Regions from separate parts of the Paenibacillus bovis genome, predicted to be linked through region 1. Evidence: predicted binding sites of a transcription regulator. Region 1 holds the regulator's gene; each other region holds the start of a gene.
What was found. The regulator LexA, encoded in region 1, represses DNA repair genes until DNA is damaged. The targets are predictions, from matches to a motif close to CGAACATATGTTCG.

Region 1 (4,593 bases):
GTTCCTTTATCGCGGCTATTGCTGACAAACTGAGGATAGAGCATAATATTTTTCCTTAGACGTTTAATTTGTTTATACATCTATGTATGTATCTATATGCGTACTGCTCAGTACGTAACGGTAACAAAGAGAGTAGTGTCAAGCCTACTGTATCGTTTAATATAATCAGTCTTTATATGTTCAAATAATTGCATAAACACATTATTGGCACCCTATGAATAAAAGTCCGCTATTTGAAATGTATGCTCCTATTTTACATCGCATAGATAACTACAGGATCAGTGCGGGTAATAAATGACTGACCACTTACTGCAGCATCAGTCGGACAAACAAAGGAGGCATTTCAATGGACAAGGAAGTCAGGCAGCGTCTGATTACTATTTGTGAGATGCATATCAGTAATCTGGAAGAACAGCTGCGCAAGCTGTACACGATCGAGAATCCACTACGTGGAAGCGATGTAGCAGGAGGAGAAATCATTGATGTCAGAGTAGAGCTGGAGATTTGCAGACGACTCGAAGAAATTTATCAGAGAATTGATATCGAAGGAACCAACGAAGGCGAAACGTATGATATGTATCATTCTTACTTTTTCCATACTACCAAGGCGAGAGAAGTATTCGAATCGCGAAAATTAAAGCTTGAATTGCAGCATGCTGCAGAGATTAAAAACATTAATTTACTGTTGGAAGGCTTTATTCAGGAAATGAGCAGGCTGCATAAAGAGTAAAAGATGGAATAAAGGACTACAAATCATAAATAGGCCAATAAAAAAGACTCCTGTCAGGAGTCTTTTTTATATTGCAGAGGCTTTTGAAAACAAAACCTGCAATCATCATATAAGTCAAAGTCATGTGATCTGCCGTGTAACTATAGCCGTTTTAGTGCAAGTTACGGAACAGACCGACTACTTTGCCTAGAATCGTTACACGAGTCAAACGAAGCGGCTCGTACATCGGATTCTCAGGCTGCAGACGAATATGATCTTTTTCTTTGTAAAACGTTTTGACAGTGGCTTCGTCTTCTTCGGTCATTGCAACTACGATATCGCCATTATCAGCAGTCTGTTGTTGACGAACAATAACGAAATCACCATTATGAATACCGGCTTCAACCATACTGTCTCCGACAACGGAAAGCATAAAGATCTGGTTGTCACCTGTAAATTGCTGTGGAAGAGGGAAATAATCCTCAATATGTTCAGTAGCAGTAATCGGTACGCCGGCGGTAACTTTGCCGATAATCGGTACACGAGACACTGTCTGCGCGAACAACAGATTATTTTCGGTTTCTTCCTGACCCAGCAGCTCGATAGCACGAGGTTTGGTAGGGTCGCGGCGGATCAATCCCTTTTTCTCAAGACGATCCAGATGACCATGTACAGTAGAGCTGGAAGCCAGACCTACAGCTTCACCAATCTCACGTACAGACGGCGGGTAACCTTTGAGTTTAACTTCATTCCGGATAAATTCCAGAATAGCCTGTTGGCGACTTGAAATCTTGGACATGCCGTATCAACCCCAATACTAGTAACGTTTGGAAAAAGTATAACATAGAACTTCCGTTCGTACAAACATAAGTTCTAAAATTCGTCAACTATTTCCCGATAAAGCAAAGCAGCTAATCAGGCGATAAAAGAAACCCAATTTATACCGCTATATTCATCATACACTTCATTTACAAAAAAGCGAACGAAAGTTCGCAAAAAGTTGTTGATCAAAACATATGTTCGTGTTATATTATTGACGAAGAAACAAGAACAAACGTTTGGGGTGTGGTATTCATGTTAAAATACAGTACATACAAAAGTATACACAATCAGCCGAAGCAGCAGGAAAAGCCTACTGTTTCCACTAAAAACGATACTCAACATACATCTGCGGCTGCATCGGAACCTCGCAAAACAGCGCGAATCGCATCTTCCTCCATTCCATCACCGTCAACTGAAAAAGGGCTGACCGTGGATACATGGACGTATGCTTCCGAACAGACGGAAGATACCCATTCACAACGCAGCACATCTGCCAAGCGCAAAGGTGTCAAAAAGACGCTTCGCCAAAAAACGCTTAATCTGATCGAAATGACAGTTCAAAAATCAAAATGGAAATCCAGTGGACGTCTTCTGATCTGCATTTTGTTTGCTTCTATTGTATTGTATGGAGGTTTTCAGCATCTGGTTATTGCCGATGAAGTGCCTGGCAATGAACAGCATGTTATCGTCAAGAGCGGAGATAGCCTATGGGCGATTGCTTCCCGCTACAAATCGGACGAAACCGATATTCGTGATTATGTAAATGAAATTCGTGATCATAACCAGCTGGTTTCTACTGAAATCCAGAGTGGCGATGTACTGGTAATCCCTCACGATTAACAAGTGTATATATAGGATATTTCTATATTGATATATAAAAGGCGAGTCAGGCTGTAATAGCCTTGACAAGCCTTTTTTTACATGTCAAAGTTAGTAAAGATAAGAATGGGAGGTTAGTCATGGACATCGATGTACTGATTGCACGTATTAATGAACTGGCACGCAAAAAAAAGGACACCGGTCTGACCGCAGAGGAAACCATTGAGCGGGATGAACTTCGTGCCGTCTATCTTGGTAATATCCGCCGCAACTTCCGTCAGCAGCTGGACACCATTGAATGGGTGGAAGATGCAGAGGATGGTACGCAGGGCAAACGCTGATTTGCAGCAAAGGCTCCGGATATTCCGCATAAACAGGATGGTATTGTTAGATCTTCATTTATAATAAGATGCAACAACCATACAGGGATGTCATAGCTGATCATGGCTGGGCATCCCCTTTAATTTCAGCACTCTTCAAAATGAAAGCGTATTGAGATCATTGAATCGTATATCCGGGATAGACAGATTGCGGTTCGATCAGTCTGAATATAGAGCAAGTATCTTTTATATTTTATTTAGGGGGAAATCGCATGTCCCGTTCATGGGAGAGGCAAGTCAAACGCAATACCAAGCAGGTTAATGCCCGCCGTAAAAAAGCCGGCCAGAGTGAAGTAGGCAGCAAGAGTCCAAAAGCTTCCGAGTATACTACTTACAAAGGCCGGAACTTTGTATTCCCGGCTACCCTGGTACTGCTCGGTCTGGCTTATGGAGCGATGGGTCTGATGTATCCTGCATCCATGGGCAGCACCGTACTATTTATTGTAACGGTAGTTATGTACCTGCTGCTGGGAGTTATTTTGTATCTGCGCAGACCGTATCTCAAAATCGGCAAAGATGCCGTAATCACAACCAAGTTCAATCGTGAACGTCTGGTAACGGCAGCACAGATCAAAAAGATCCGCTTGCAAAAAAACTACGTAATCATCGAACACAGCGGCAAAGGTGGAGCATGGGTATTCGCCCGCACGCTGAACCGTTATGATACGAATGCGATGGCTGCTCAGCTGAGAACTTTTGCAGCGGCTAACCAGGTTACTCTCGAAGATAAATTGTAATACAGACCAAGGGGGATTTGATGTTGAGTATTCAAGCTGTTTTATTCGACCTGGACGACACCTTATTATGGGATGAACGCAGTATACAGGAAGCTTTTGAGCAGACCTGTTTGACGGCGCAGCAAGCGGTGGGTGTAGATGCCTCTGCTCTTGAAGAAGCTGTGCGCCGTGAAGCCAGAGCACTGTATGAATCGTATGAGACTTTTGCTTTTACTCAACAGATCGGGATTAATCCGTTTGAAGGATTGTGGGCGCAATTCTCGGCAGGCGAGCAGCCTGAATTCCGTCAGCTGGAGCAGATTGCTCCTGTATACCGCCGGGATGCCTGGCGTCTTGGATTAAAAGCGCTGAATATCGAGAATGAGCAGTTGGCTGACCAGCTCGCTGAGCAGTTTGTGCAGGAGCGTCGCAGCCGCCCGCATATCTATGAAGAAACGCTGCAGATCCTGGGTGAACTGAAAGGCCAGGTCAAACTGCTGCTTCTCACCAATGGCTGTCCTGCTTTGCAGCAGGAGAAGCTGGATGGTGTACCGGAGCTGACTCCATTTTTTGACCATATTGTTGTATCCGGTGCATTTGGTAAAGGAAAACCGGATCCGGCGATTTTCCACCATGCGCTGGAACTGCTGGATGTACAGCCCGAGCATGCATTGATGGTAGGGGACAAGCTGACTACAGATATCAAAGGAGCACTGGCAGCAGGAATCAAGGCTGTCTGGGTGAACCGCAACCACAAGGTAAATGATAGCGAGATCTATCCGGATTACGAGATCGAGCGTCTGACAGATCTTCACGCAATTACAGCTCAATTGGTCTAATCTTCCCGCATAGCTAAGATATAACGAAAGAAAACCCCCTGCAGCTTAAATGCGCAGGGGGTTTTTGCGTGTGATTGTTACTTGTGATAAGTAATTGCTCTAAATCCATAACTTTTGCTGATAGTGAACCTTATCAAAGGTTTGGATTATCAATAATTATGCTTTTTGGAAGCTAGAGTCTGCAAAAGGATGTGCTACCCAGCCGTCAGTTTCCACAAACAGGCGTACAGCGACGATTTTGCGATTATCTACCAATGTAAAGAAGTGAGGGGTATTCTCTGGTACAGAGATAACATCACCCGGTTCCA
Region 2 (4,593 bases), 660 kb from region 1:
ACCGATTCGGCGAGATTCTGGTTGTGCAGCTGCTGACACTTGGCATGGATCGTCGTCGTCAGCAGATTATCGATGCGCTGGTACAGGTGATGCAGCCTGCCGGTATCTACGAACGCAGTGATGTATCGGTACGCAAGCTGGAAGGACTGGAAGAAGTCAAAGGTGTAATGTACGGAGAGTGTCCGCGTCATGTGACGGTATCCGAGAACGGACTGCTGATCAAGGTCGATATTGAAGAAGGCCAGAAAACCGGCTACTTCTTCGACCAGCGGGAGAATCGTGCTTCGATTGCACCTCTGATGCGGGGTTGGGGCGAGCGCAGCGGCATTCAGCTGACCGAAGTGGAGCAGGATGGAGCACAGGTAACGCTGCCGGTTAATCGCAAAGGCAAAGTCGTCGATTTCCCTTACTGGGATGGCGCCACGGTACTGGAATGTTTTTCCCACACCGGCAGCTTTACACTGAATGCTTGCAAATACGGAGCCAAAAAAGTAACCTGTCTCGATATTTCGGCGCATGCGATTGAGAGTGCACGTGAAAATGTACGCCTGAACGGATTCGAAGAACGGGTGGAATTTGTAGTGGATGATGCGTTTGACTATCTGCGCAGCAATGCCAAGGGACTGGAAGAACGAAATCAGCGTGCAGCAGCTGATTCGGGGCAGGATACGTCCAAGCCGATGACAGCTGGCGGCGGACGGAGCTGGGATGTGGTCATTTTAGACCCGCCTGCTTTTGCCAAAACCAAAAGTGCGGTACCCGGCGCCGTTCGTGGGTATAAAGATATTAACCTGCACGGTATGAAACTGGTTAACGAAGGCGGCTACCTGGTAACAGCGAGCTGCTCGTACCATATGCGTCCTGATCTGTTCCTCGAGACGATCCAGGATGCAGCCAAAGATGCCGGTAAAGTACTGCGTTTGGTAGAGTGGCGCGCAGCAGGCAAGGATCATCCGCAGATTCTTGGCGTTAACGAAGGTCATTATCTGAAATTTGCGATCTTTGAGGTACGCAGCAAAAACTTTTAAACTATAATTGGATCAATATCGGCAGTCTTCAACCAAGATGAATGATTGATCTCATAATCCCCTCTTCCGAGACACACTATATCGTGTATTGCAGGCAGAGGGGATTTACATATGAAGACTGCATATTGGCGAACAGGATTGAAATTCGCACCGAATTGTATTACTCTTAATAAGATACAAACGGGAACAAATGTTCTTTTTTTGAAGAAGGTTGTTGGTAGGAATTTTAATAAAAATATGTACGAAATTGAATATAGATTTTACTTTGCAGGAATGAAGGTGATTTGATGCCACTCAAGTTTATGCTCGGTCGTTCCGGAAGCGGCAAAACGACTACAGTTATTCAGCGAATTATTGATCAGATCAAAGAGCAGCCAGATGGTCCGCCTATTTTGCTGCTGGTGCCGGAGCAGGCATCCTTTCAGGCGCAGTATGCACTTATTCGCACACCTGAGCTGCGAGGCAATGTACGGGCACATACGTATGGTTTCCGTCATTTTGCCGAGTGGATACTTCGGGAGACCGGCGGATCGGCACGCACGCCTATCGGAGATGAAGGCAAAAAAATGCTGCTGTACAAGCTGATTCATGCGCATCAGCCGGAGCTCCGGTTATTTGGCGCATCCAGTGATCAGTTTGGATTTATCGGCAAATTAAGTGAATTGTATACCGAGTTCAAGCATCATGCGCTGACTGCAGAAGAGCTGGCTCGTTATGTACAGCAGCCGGGAGCGCAGCGCTCGCCACTGCTGAGCGATAAGCTGCATGATCTCCAGCGTATTTACCAGGAGTATGAGCAGGGACTGGCAGGATTATATGTGGATCGCGATGATACACTGACAGATCTGGCTGCAGCGATTCCGCAATCAGAGACACTGAATCATGTAGAAGTATGGATCGACGGCTTCCACAGCTTCAGTCCGCAGGAATATGCCGTTATTGCAGCACTGATGGAAAAAGCTGCATCGGTGACGATTACACTCACACTGGATCGTCCCTATGATCAGGAACCGCCTCAGGAAATGGAGCTGTTCCATCCGACCGCACTCACCTATCGCAAGCTGGCCCAGCTGGCCGAAGCACTGGACGGAACTGCTCTGCCTATTATCGAGAATCTGTCGGCATCTCCTGACAGTGTACCGGTTCGGTTTCGCAACAGTGCCCAGCTGGCACATCTGGAATATGGCTATCGTCACCGGAAAGTATGGCGTGAGCCGTCGGCTGATCAGGCACAGGCACGGGAGCAGGATATTACGATCCATTCCACACTGGATCGCCGTTCCGAAATAGAAGCAGCTCTGCGCGAGATGATACGACTCGCCCGCGACAAAGGGGCGCGCTGGCGGGACATGGCACTGTTCGTTCGTACACTGGATGATTACGAATCGATGATTGAGCCGCTGCTGCAGGATTATAATATTCCTTATTTTATGGATAAAAGACAGGGGATTTTGCATCATCCGCTGGCAGAGTTTTTGCGCTCGGCGCTGGATATTGTCATGTACCACTGGCGATATGAAGATGTATTCCGCTGCATCAAAACAGGCATGCTTGTTCCGGATGATGGCCGCGTTAGCACGGAAGATATCGACCGACTTGAAAATGCAGTACTGGCAACCGGTATTCACGGCTCCCGCTGGACCGATGGACGTCCATGGCGGAATATTCCCGGTATTCATATGGAGAATGAAGAGGAACGGACAGAAAGCCAGCGTGCAGCTGCACAGCGCATCGAGCAGGCACGGGATCTGGTTACCGGTCCGCTGATTACTTTTGAAAAGAAAATCAAAAAAGCCCGTCATGCTACCGAAATGTGCATCGCCCTGTATCAGTTGATCGAAGACTGCAATATCGCCGGACAACTGGAACAAATGAGCGGTAGTGCTGCCCTGGCAGGCGATCCGCTGCGTGCACGTGAGCATGTTCAGATCTACGGCAGTATTATGGATCTGCTGGAGCAGATGGTAGATATTATGGGAGAAGGCGAACTGGAGCTAACCACATTTGCCGGTCTGCTGGAGACCGGACTGTCCGGTCTGCGTCTGGGTATTATTCCGCCGGCGATGGATCAGGTACTGATCGGTTCGATGGATCGCACCCGCCCGATGGATATAAGGTATGCATTTGTACTAGGTGTGAATGACGGGATTGTTCCATCTGTATTTGTGGATGACGGTATTCTGAACGAGATGGAGCGGACGAGTATGTCCGACGATGGATTAGCACTGGCACCGGGTATTACACGGCGTCAGCTGGACGAGCGTTTTCTTATTTACAATACATTAACGATGGCCAGCGACAAACTATGGATCAGTTATTCGCAGACCGATCACGAAGGCAAAGGATTGCTGCCGTCGGAAGTCATTACCCAGGTACGCAGTCTGTTTCCTTTTTTGCAGCATCAGCATCATCATCCTTCGGCTGAGCAAGAAAGCGACCGGATCAGTCATCCGGCCACTACACTGCCGCTGCTGATCGGACAGCTGCGTGACTGGAGCAGAGGGAGCGATATGCAGCCGGCATGGTGGCATGCCTATAACTGGTATACAGCACAGTCACAATGGCAGCCTCAGCTGCATATGCTGCTGGACTCACTCTTTTATGAAAATAGAGGTCGTCAGCTGAATGAGGATACGAGCCGTCATCTGTATGGAAGTGTGCTGAGAACAAGTGTCTCCGGTATGGAGCAGTTCGTCTCCTGTCCGTTTGCCCATTTTGCCGCTCGCGGGCTCAAGCTGCGTGAACGGCAGGAATACAGGCTCAAGGCACCGGATATCAGCAAGTTATTCTATGCTTCACTAACCGATCTGGCCAAGGATCTCAAAAGCCAGGGACGCAAATGGGGAGATCTCAGTCCCGAAGAATGTATGCAAGCAGCCGAAGCAGCTGTCGACAAGCATGTACCGCGGCTGCAGGGGGAAATCCTGTTCAGCTCCAAACGATATGGCTATATTACACGTAAACTGCGTGAGATTGTCAGCAGAGCTTCGGTCATTATCGGAGAGCAGTCGCGTCGTGGAGACTTTGAACCATGGTATCTGGAATTGGTATTTGGTCCGAATGGAGACTGGCCGCCGCTGCGGTTCACGCTGGATAATGGCTGCACGATGGAAATTGTGGGCAAAATTGACCGGGTGGACGTGGCCGAGAGCGATAACGGGCTGCTTATACGCATTATCGACTACAAGTCCAGTCAGACCGATCTGAAGCTGCATGAAGTCTATTATGGACTGGCACTGCAGATGCTGACCTATCTGGATGTACTGCTGACCCATGCGGAAGATATGCTGGGACAAAAAGCTTCGCCAGCTGGCGCGCTCTATTTCCATGTGCATAATCCACTGCTGCAATCCGGCAATCGTCTGACCCTGCAGCAGTCCCAGCAGGAGCTGCTCAAGAAATTCAAAATGAAAGGGTTGCTGCTCGCCGACCGCGATGTTATTGGGCGGATGGATATGGAACTGGACAAAGGCTACTCGGCTATTTTACCGGTAGCGGTGAAAACCGATGGCGGTTTCTACAGCAGCTCGGCAGTTGCTTCCCCGGATCAATGGGATGAACTGCT
Region 3 (4,593 bases), 920 kb from region 1:
TACCATTTTCAATGTCAACTATACAGGTACTACACCTTTAAAAGTAAATATCGAAGCAACGGGTCAAAGCTGGCTGGAGGTCTACAAATCGGCCGATACCAGTGGAGAGCGTCTTTTCTTCAACAATACGGAAAGTGGACAGAGTCTGTCGTATGATCTGACAGACAGCGGTCTGTTTATCAAATCTGGTAATTCACGGGCGACGAATATTACAATCAATGGACAGACGATTACCGATGGTAAAGCGACTTCCCGCCTGGTGTTGAAATGGGTCAAAGAAGATGCAGCTTCAGATACTTCAGGCACATCGACCGAAGGAACTGACAGCACAGGTACAACAGGAACTACCGAAGGAACAGATAGTACAGGTGCAGCTTCCACAAATACCACCGATACTACGGATTCTTCAACAGACGGCAACTGACTTTGTCAACAAAGGATATCCGCTGTTCTGTTACATGGACAGCGGATATCCTTTTCCCATGAAATTGTTCTACACGATACGAAAACTACAAAATTGGTTTAATATGAATCAGGTAATCATTTAAAAATGATTGCCATGACAAGAATTAGACTTGCTGCAGAATATCACCTATAATTTAATGGATAAAGAGGGGGAGATAGCATGGCTTCAGAAGCTTCATTTGATATTGTATCCAAACTGGATATGCAGGAGATGACCAATGCCATTAATCAGACGGAAAAGGAATTGGCAAGCCGTTATGATTTCAAGGGCAGCAAAAGCAAATTGACGCTGGAAAAGGATACATTGGTATTAATCTCCGATGACGAGTACAAACTCGGAGCACTGATCGAGATTTTGCAGGCCAAAATGATAAAGCGGGGATTACCTGTTAAAAATATTGAATACGGATCGATTGAATCCGCATCACTGGGAACTGTACGTCAGCGCTTGAAGCTAAAGCAGGGAATCGATCAAGAAAATGCGAAAAAAATCAATGTCCTGATTCGTGATTCCAAGCTGAAAGTCAAAAGCCAGATTCAGGGAGAACAGCTGCGTGTAACCGGCAAGAGCAGAGATGATTTGCAAGCTATTATCCAACTGCTGCGCAAAGCGGACCTGTCACTCGATCTGCAATTTACCAATATGAAATAAAGTGGCATGTAACTTAGGGTTACAGAGCTGATGGAGGCTGCAAGTTATATGAAAAACAAGACGGGATCAGGTGCAGTTACATATCAGCCGCTGAGTATTCAGGCTGTAATCAGTATAGGAGGTGCTCTGTGAATCTGCCGAATCGCATAACGCTTGCCCGAATCTGTCTGGTACCGGTCATGATGCTTTTTCTGCTTATTGATTTTCCGTTCGGTGAAAAAGTTCTCCGGATTGGAAGCACATTCCAGCTGAGCTATAATGATCTGATTGCCGCACTGATCTTTATTATCGCTGCGAGTACAGACGGCATTGACGGGCATATTGCGCGAAGCCGTAATCTGGTAACCAATCTCGGCAAACTGCTCGATCCTCTGGCAGATAAACTTCTTGTATCTGCTGCGCTTATATCGCTGGTCTCTCTGGATAAATGTGCAGCCTGGATGGCGATTATTATTATTTTTCGTGAATTTGCGATTACCGGCCTGCGTCAGATTGCCCTGCTTGAAGGAGCAGTTGTAGCAGCCAGCAATTGGGGCAAAGCCAAGACAATTACACAGATTATCGCTATTGTAGCTCTGATGATCAACAACTTCCCGTTTGCGCTGCTGGGCATTCCTTTTGACCAGATTGCGATCTGGGCAGCCACCCTGATTACCTTGTATTCAGGTATAGATTACTTCCTCAAAAATAAACATCTTATTCACCTATCCAACTCATAAAGAATGTTTCTTTATGTAAAAAATGGGTGATATATAAAGAGCGGCAATAGGGGATTCTCTATTGCCGTTTTCTATGGATACAGCAACTTGGCAAACTATATTTCGCAGTATAGATACATGATTACGCTGCATATGATAAACAAGGGGGAGACAAAACAATGAAATCAGTAAAAGCGGAAATTATAGCAGTAGGTACAGAACTGCTGCTTGGACAGATCACCAATACCAATGCACGCTACTTGTCACAGCAATTGTCTTACCTCGGCATTGATGTATATTATCAGACCGTTGTAGGCGACAATCTCAACCGTCTGAAACAGGCTATCGAGCTGGCGAGCAGTCGGGCTGATGTGATTTTGTTTTCGGGAGGAATTGGTCCGACGCAGGACGATCTTACCAAAGACGCTTTGGGAGAAGTACTTGGTCGCTCCCAGCATATTTATCCGGAAGCCATGAAAAAGGTAGAATCATTTTTTGAAGGACGCGACAAGCCGATGACAGAAAACAATCGTCGTCAGGCGATTATTCTGGAGGGCAGTGAGCCGCTTGATAATGAAGTAGGACTTGCTGTCGGTATTGCCGTATCCCAGGACGATAAGCATTATATCGTACTGCCAGGACCGCCAAAAGAATTACAGCCGATGTTTGAGAACCAGGCCAAACCATGGCTTGCCAAAAACGTGCTGTCCGATGAGCAGCCGATCTACTCCAAAATGCTCAAATTCGCAGGCATTGGAGAATCAGCACTGGAAGATGGATTGCTGGATCTGATCAGTGCCCAGACCGATCCAACGATTGCTCCGTATGCTAAAGAAGGCGAAGTTACTATCCGCCTCACGACCAAGGCTGATTCGGAAAAAGAAGCGAACGTAAAACTCAAAAATATGGAAGCGGAAATCCGCAAGCGGCTGCCCGATCACATGTATGCAGACCAGGATATTACGATCGAAGAACAGATCCTTTTAATGATGACCGGAATGGGATTGAGCCTGGCTGCTGCAGAGAGCTGTACAGGTGGTCTGATTATGGAGAATCTGACTCGTATTCCGGGTAGTGCACTGGTGTTTATGGGCGGTGTAGTCAGCTATTCCAATGAGATGAAGGAAAAGCTGCTGAACGTCCCTCATGATCTATTGGAAGGCGAGAACGCGCCGGGAGCAGTGAGTGAGGAAGTGGCGGAAGTCATGGCTGCAGAAGCCCGTAAATTACTGGATACGGATTTTGCCGTATCGGTAACCGGTGTAGCCGGACCAGGTTCCTCAGAGCGCAAGCCGGTAGGCCTTGTTTATATAGGGTTGGCCGAACGCAACCAGCCAACACAGGTATTCAAGCTGAATCTGAAGGGGAATCGCGAAGCGATCCGTATTCGTTCCGCCAAGAGCATCATGTATCGCCTGTGGCTGCGTCTGAAAGAGCTCCAGCAGGAACAAATTGTCCAGAATCAGAATGAATCGAAGTAATCATATATCTTCTGCCACGCATCCGTAATGGAGCGGATACGGCAGTTGCAGACCTATAATCGAATGTGTTATGATCAGGTCAGACGGAAGAACCGCAGCAATCTGATTGCTGCGGTTTTTTTCATTTTGTAGCAGGAAGAACCGCCAAAATAGGTAAATTTGTAGTGTGGATTTAATTTACAAAAATTGGTAATGTTCGATAGGAGGCGTATAAAAAGACGAATATATGTTCGAAAAAAGCTTGGCAAATGATAAAAAATGGAGTATAATTAGACTATAAACATTAGAAGGATGTGAGCTGATTGTCAGATCGTCGTGCTGCGCTGGATATGGCGCTTCGTCAAATAGAGAAACAATTCGGTAAGGGTTCTGTTATGAAACTTGGAGAATCCACGCATATGCAAGTTGAAGTTATACCAAGTGGATCGATTGCTCTTGATATTGCTCTGGGAACAGGCGGTATGCCAAGAGGTCGTATCGTTGAAATATATGGACCTGAATCTTCAGGTAAAACTACTGTAGCATTACACGCGATTGCGGAAGTTCAAAAAGCAGGCGGACAAGCAGCATTTATTGATGCCGAGCATGCTTTGGATCCTCAATATGCGAAAAATCTGGGCGTTAATATTGATGAACTGCTGCTGTCCCAACCGGACACAGGTGAACAAGGTCTGGAGATCGCTGAAGCCCTGGTACGTAGTGGTGCTGTTGATATTATCGTTATCGACTCCGTAGCGGCACTGGTACCAAAAGCAGAGATCGAAGGCGAGATGGGTGATTCCCACGTAGGTTTGCAAGCTCGTCTGATGTCTCAGGCATTGCGCAAACTGTCCGGTGCAATCAGCAAATCCAAAACCATCACAATCTTCATTAACCAGCTTCGTGAAAAAGTAGGCGTTATGTTCGGTAACCCGGAGACAACTCCTGGTGGACGCGCACTTAAATTCTATTCTACAGTACGTCTTGATGTGCGTCGTATTGAAGCTATCAAAAACGGTAACGATGTAGTCGGTAACCGTACACGTATCAAAGTAGTAAAAAATAAAGTAGCACCTCCTTTCAAACAAGCCGAGATTGATATCATGTACGGTGAAGGTATCTCCAGAGAAGGTAGCTTGATTGATATTGCTACTGAAAAAGATATCATTAACAAAAGCGGTGCGTGGTATTCTTACGAAGGCGAACGTATGGGTCAAGGTAGAGAGAATGCAAAACAATTTCTCAAAGAAAATACTCAAATCGCTTTGGTGATTGAAAATAAAATCCGTGAACTGAGCAACCTGACTACAGTTGTTGA
Region 4 (4,593 bases), 200 kb from region 1:
ATAATGTCCTGAAACTCCATGAGGATTATCCATAAACATGGAGGTGACAGCTTTTATTTGCTTAGGAATATTAATAATCTTAGATTGTTGATATTGAGAATTCCTGTATTGATTTGATCTTCTTTCATAATATATATTTATGTCTCTTTTAATATTGGGCAATTTTTCTACCAAATCGTTTTTAGAATTGTAGAATTCTTCAAGCATTTTATGAAAGCTACTTAAGGAATCCAATTGTTCAGGTTTTAAGCCCGTTTGACTATTTGTAGCAGTAACAATTTCGTTTTTAGTATCTTCATCTGTTGTAGCAATAATTCTAATAGGAATAGAGATGTTCTTTTCCTCAATTTCTTTATAGTTATCAAAAATAACATTACTAGTTTGGCAGCCATTTACAATTTGGTAATTAACAAGATTAAATGTTTCTCCTACTGGTTTAATATCATCTGCTACTACAGTAACTCCATTGTTTAAGAGACCAAATAATTGAGATTCTTCATTCAAAAGTCTTTCTTTCATACTATTGTTAACATCATTATTATCCACACCTAAATAATCTCTAATATTGTCTTCAAATACATTTTTGATTCCCGCAGTAGATCTATCATAAAGTAAGTTCATATATTGTTGAATATCCACTAATCCAAAGTATGCAGACGTAACTTTTTCGCCTTTATAAGAAAAAGTTACATTTTTAGGAAATAAAAAGGAAGCTTCTAAATCAGCATCTATCTTACGATATAACTTTTGTATTTCCTTTACTCCTAGAGGGTAAAATTCGATTACATCTGATAAATATCCGGTATTATTTAACCGTTTTTTTCCTCGATTGATACTCTCGTGTATATCTTTACTTAATTCGGTAGTTGTAGATGAGGTTGCATAGTACATTAGACAATTCGGATTTTCTTTTTTAAATAATTTTGAATTTTTATAAATAATATTCTTTATTTCCCAAAATTTTTCCAATTCTTTTATTGAACATTTTTCCTCAGTGATAAATTCTTCAACTATATTTATAAAATAATTAACTTTAGAATCATTAAAGCTCGAAGAAGTTTTGGCCTGAACAAATATAAAATCTACTGAAAATTTATTTTTATTTAAAATAATTTCTTCGATGTCTTCTTCATTTAATATAAGTTTATTATTAACAAGGATAGCTATTCCATCAATTCCTTTGGAAGTCCCAGTTTCCATTTCTTGAAAATTTCTTTCTGAATCAATGACATGATTATTTAAAACACAATAATTTATAAATTGTTCAAATAAATTGTCTTCATTTTCTTCTTCAAGTTCAAATTTTTCTTTAAATTGATGCAAAAAATTTTTGACAATTATATTTTCCATATAAATCACCTTTCTGGCATCTTATATATAAATATTAATTATTATTGCTGTACTTCTGTGCATAACTTTTTAATGTAATTTAATCTGATTATTGACTAATCACTCTTCGTATTCTGTAAAATCGACATTTTCGACGATCCAGCGTTTGCGTGGATCTACCTTGTCACCCATGAGCGTCGATACACGGCGCTCTGCCTTCGCTGCATCTTCGATCTGTACCTGCAGCAGTGTACGGCTCTCCGGATTCATGGTCGTTTCCCACAGCTGCTCCGGATTCATCTCACCCAGACCTTTGTAACGCTGCAGCTCTACATTGCGTCCAAATTCCTTGAGCGATTTTTCCAATTGCTCATCGGTCCAAGCATAACGTTCATTGGTCTTTTTGCCGGAACGCTGAGTAATCTTGAACAATGGCGGCTGAGCGATATAGATACGTCCCTGATCAATCAGCGGCTTCATGTACCGGTAAAAGAACGTCAGCAGCAGCACCTGAATATGCGCTCCGTCCGTATCGGCATCGGTCATGATAATGATTTTGGAATAATTGCTGTCTTCGATCGCAAATTCGGGGCCGATACCGGCGCCAATCGCCGATGTAATCGCCCGGTATTCCTCATTCTTCATAACGTCTGCCAGCTTGGATTTCTCCGGATTCATCGGTTTACCCTTGAGCGGCAAAATCGCCTGAATCTTGGAGTCCCGTCCCTGCTTGGCTGAACCACCGGCAGAATCACCTTCGACGATAAACAGCTCGTTACGTGAAAAGTCCTTGGACTGTGCCGGACTCAGCTTGCCGTTCAGGTTAGAACTCTCGCTGCGTTTGCGGCCGGTACGCATATCATCACGTGCCTTGCGTGCAGCTTCGCGTGCTCTAGAAGCTTGTATGGCCTTTTTGATCAGTTTCTGGCTGACCTGCGGGTTCTCTTCAAGAAAACGCTGCATGCTTTCTGCTACGACTGCATCCACGGCTCCACGTGCAGAAGAACTGCCGAGCTGATCCTTGGTCTGACCGACAAATTCCACTTCGGCCATCTTGACGCTGATTACAGCCATCATGCCTTCGCGCAGATCGCCGCCTTCCAGATTCTTTTCCTTTTCTTTGAGCATGGCGTTTTTGCGGGCGTAATCATTCAGCACACGCGTGTATGCTGTCTTGAATCCGGTCTCGTGCGTACCGCCTCCGCGTGTAGGAATCGAATTGACAAAGGATGCGATCGTCTCGGTATAACCTGCATTATACTGCAGCGCAATCTCTACCTCGATATCATCACGTTCTGCATTGAAGTGAATCACATCATGCAGTACATCCTTGCCTTCGTTCAGATATTCCACAAACTGGCTGGCGCCGCCTTCGTAATAAAAACGATCGGCTTTGTCATTACGCTCATCGCTCAGTAGAATCTCCAGACCCGAGTTCAGGAAAGCGATCTCCTGCAGACGCTCGGACAGCGTATCATAGTTTAGGGCAATACCGTTTTGGAATACCCGGATATCCGGCTTGAAGGTCACTTTGGTGCCGGTAATTTTGGTTTTACCGATCACTTCAAGGCCGGTTGCCGGTTCTCCGACATGCTCTTTGCCTTTTTTGTCTACCCAGTATTCAAACCGCTGGCGGTGAATAGCGCCATCACGGTAGATTTCCACTTCCAGCCATTCGGACAGTGCATTGGTAACCGACGCACCTACACCGTGCAGACCGCCGGATTTTTTGTATCCCCCGCCGCCGAATTTACCGCCGGCATGCAAAATGGTAAATACGACCTGAGGCGTTGGAATGCCGCTTTTGTGCATTCCCGTCGGAATTCCCCGGCCGTTATCGTATACGGTTACGGAACCGTCTTTGTTTAGGCTAATCTCAATTTTGTCGCAATGCTTTGCAAGATGCTCGTCGACTGCATTGTCCACAATCTCCCAGACAAGATGATGCAGTCCAGACGAACTTGTACTACCGATATACATCCCCGGACGCTTCCGTACGGCAACAAGCCCTTCGAGCACCTGAATGTCGTCAGCATCATACCCTGTAGCTGGCGGATTAACGCCATCCCGGGATGAATTTGTAAGTGAATCGATCTGTTCGACCATTCATGGCCCCCCTTTATTTATTGCAATCATGCTTCGTGCTGCTCAACCTACGCTTTAGTAGTATAATGGTTTGTCCAACATTACGCCATAGCCAGCCGAACAATCGTTTTCGGTATCAGAAAGGATCATTATACCACTCCCGTCAATCCGCCGCTCTCCATCACTATACCCTATTACGTAAGTCTATCACCGATTACATTTTACATTAAATGTAATTTATAAACACGCTGTTCGCTTATAATGCAAACACATGTTTCCATTTCTTTATTTATTCTAAATCAAACTATGCTTTTCGTAAAGAAAATGTTGTAAATAAAACGGATGATAATCACCAGTGTATACTTTTATAGTAGGCAGCAATTTCAGCTGATACATATTGGAACAGCACCTTTTCTGCTGTCTTGCTACCCATCAGTGCTTCAAAAATACAGCAGTTCAGTATATCTCTTGTCCGTTCATCGGAATCTTGAAACAGCTCCTCCACGAATTGAAAAATGCGCCGAAGCTCCTGCTCAAGTCGTCTTCTGTCCGTATAGGCACTTTTGATTATCTGTATATGGAGACTGTCCTCTATTTCTGATCCGTGTGTTGCCAAATGAATAACAGCCTGTACAAAGGAGCCGAATCCTCCATATCGTACATAGACCAGATCATCATCCAGTTCATATACATGATCAAACACGGGGAAGCGGTCTTCTAACCTTGCCAACATCAGATGCTCCCATTCTTCCTGTAGGTGTGTCATTATTATGATCTTCTCTCTTTCTTTTATAAAATAGCACTATAGATATTACCACTATATGACACAAGCCTGCTCGCAGATGCGTGGGCATCGTATCGAGACAGGCTTGTTTATTGGATCGATTATAAAATAGTACGCCGCCGATTATCCCTTAATCAGCCCTAGCGTTTGCATGATACAGGAAAGGGACACATGAAGACATTCAACAAAAAAGACAGGTTCAACAGCTATCCTAATTCATTACATCCCTTTTTGTAAATACGGCAAATGATACAACCAGCGAAACAGCTGCCCAAATACCGAGCACAGCCAATGAGAACGGCAGGGTCATGCCATCTATCGGCGCAGGACTGCCTGACAGGTAATTGGTCAGACCCAGATTAACCATAAACAAATACTTGGCGCTGCTCCAGGAA

Region 2: addB (helicase-exonuclease AddAB subunit AddB) is a predicted target of LexA. The motif match lies at 1,212-1,225, and genes of this name have one in related genera.
Region 3: recA (recombinase RecA) is a predicted target of LexA. The motif match lies at 3,516-3,529, and genes of this name have one in related genera.
Region 4: parE (DNA topoisomerase IV subunit B) is a predicted target of LexA. The motif match lies at 3,532-3,545, and genes of this name have one in related genera.

The regions. Positions count from the first base shown of each region.
Region 1 covers NZ_CP013023.1:3,623,491-3,628,083, reverse strand. Annotated here, with positions in the region: gene spo0A (sporulation transcription factor Spo0A) at 1-59, shown strand, start outside; gene AR543_RS15390 (hypothetical protein) at 347-730, shown strand; gene lexA (transcriptional repressor LexA) at 882-1,508, opposite strand; gene AR543_RS15380 (LysM peptidoglycan-binding domain-containing protein) at 1,784-2,371, shown strand; gene AR543_RS15375 (DUF896 domain-containing protein) at 2,491-2,691, shown strand; gene AR543_RS15370 (hypothetical protein) at 2,943-3,467, shown strand; gene AR543_RS15365 (HAD family hydrolase) at 3,488-4,285, shown strand; gene AR543_RS15360 (cupin domain-containing protein) at 4,442-4,593, opposite strand, start outside.
Region 2 covers NZ_CP013023.1:4,286,628-4,291,220, reverse strand. Annotated here, with positions in the region: gene AR543_RS18285 (class I SAM-dependent rRNA methyltransferase) at 1-1,028, shown strand, start outside; gene addB (helicase-exonuclease AddAB subunit AddB) at 1,316-4,593, shown strand, end outside.
Region 3 covers NZ_CP013023.1:2,704,191-2,708,783, forward strand. Annotated here, with positions in the region: gene AR543_RS11630 (helix-turn-helix domain-containing protein) at 1-424, shown strand, start outside; gene AR543_RS11635 (YajQ family cyclic di-GMP-binding protein) at 626-1,117, shown strand; gene pgsA (CDP-diacylglycerol--glycerol-3-phosphate 3-phosphatidyltransferase) at 1,246-1,836, shown strand; gene AR543_RS11645 (competence/damage-inducible protein A) at 1,995-3,296, shown strand; gene recA (recombinase RecA) at 3,599-4,593, shown strand, end outside.
Region 4 covers NZ_CP013023.1:3,820,305-3,824,897, forward strand. Annotated here, with positions in the region: gene AR543_RS16215 (AIPR family protein) at 1-1,350, opposite strand, end outside; gene parE (DNA topoisomerase IV subunit B) at 1,450-3,435, opposite strand; gene AR543_RS16225 (DUF7674 family protein) at 3,764-4,180, opposite strand; gene AR543_RS16230 (ABC transporter permease) at 4,410-4,593, opposite strand, start outside.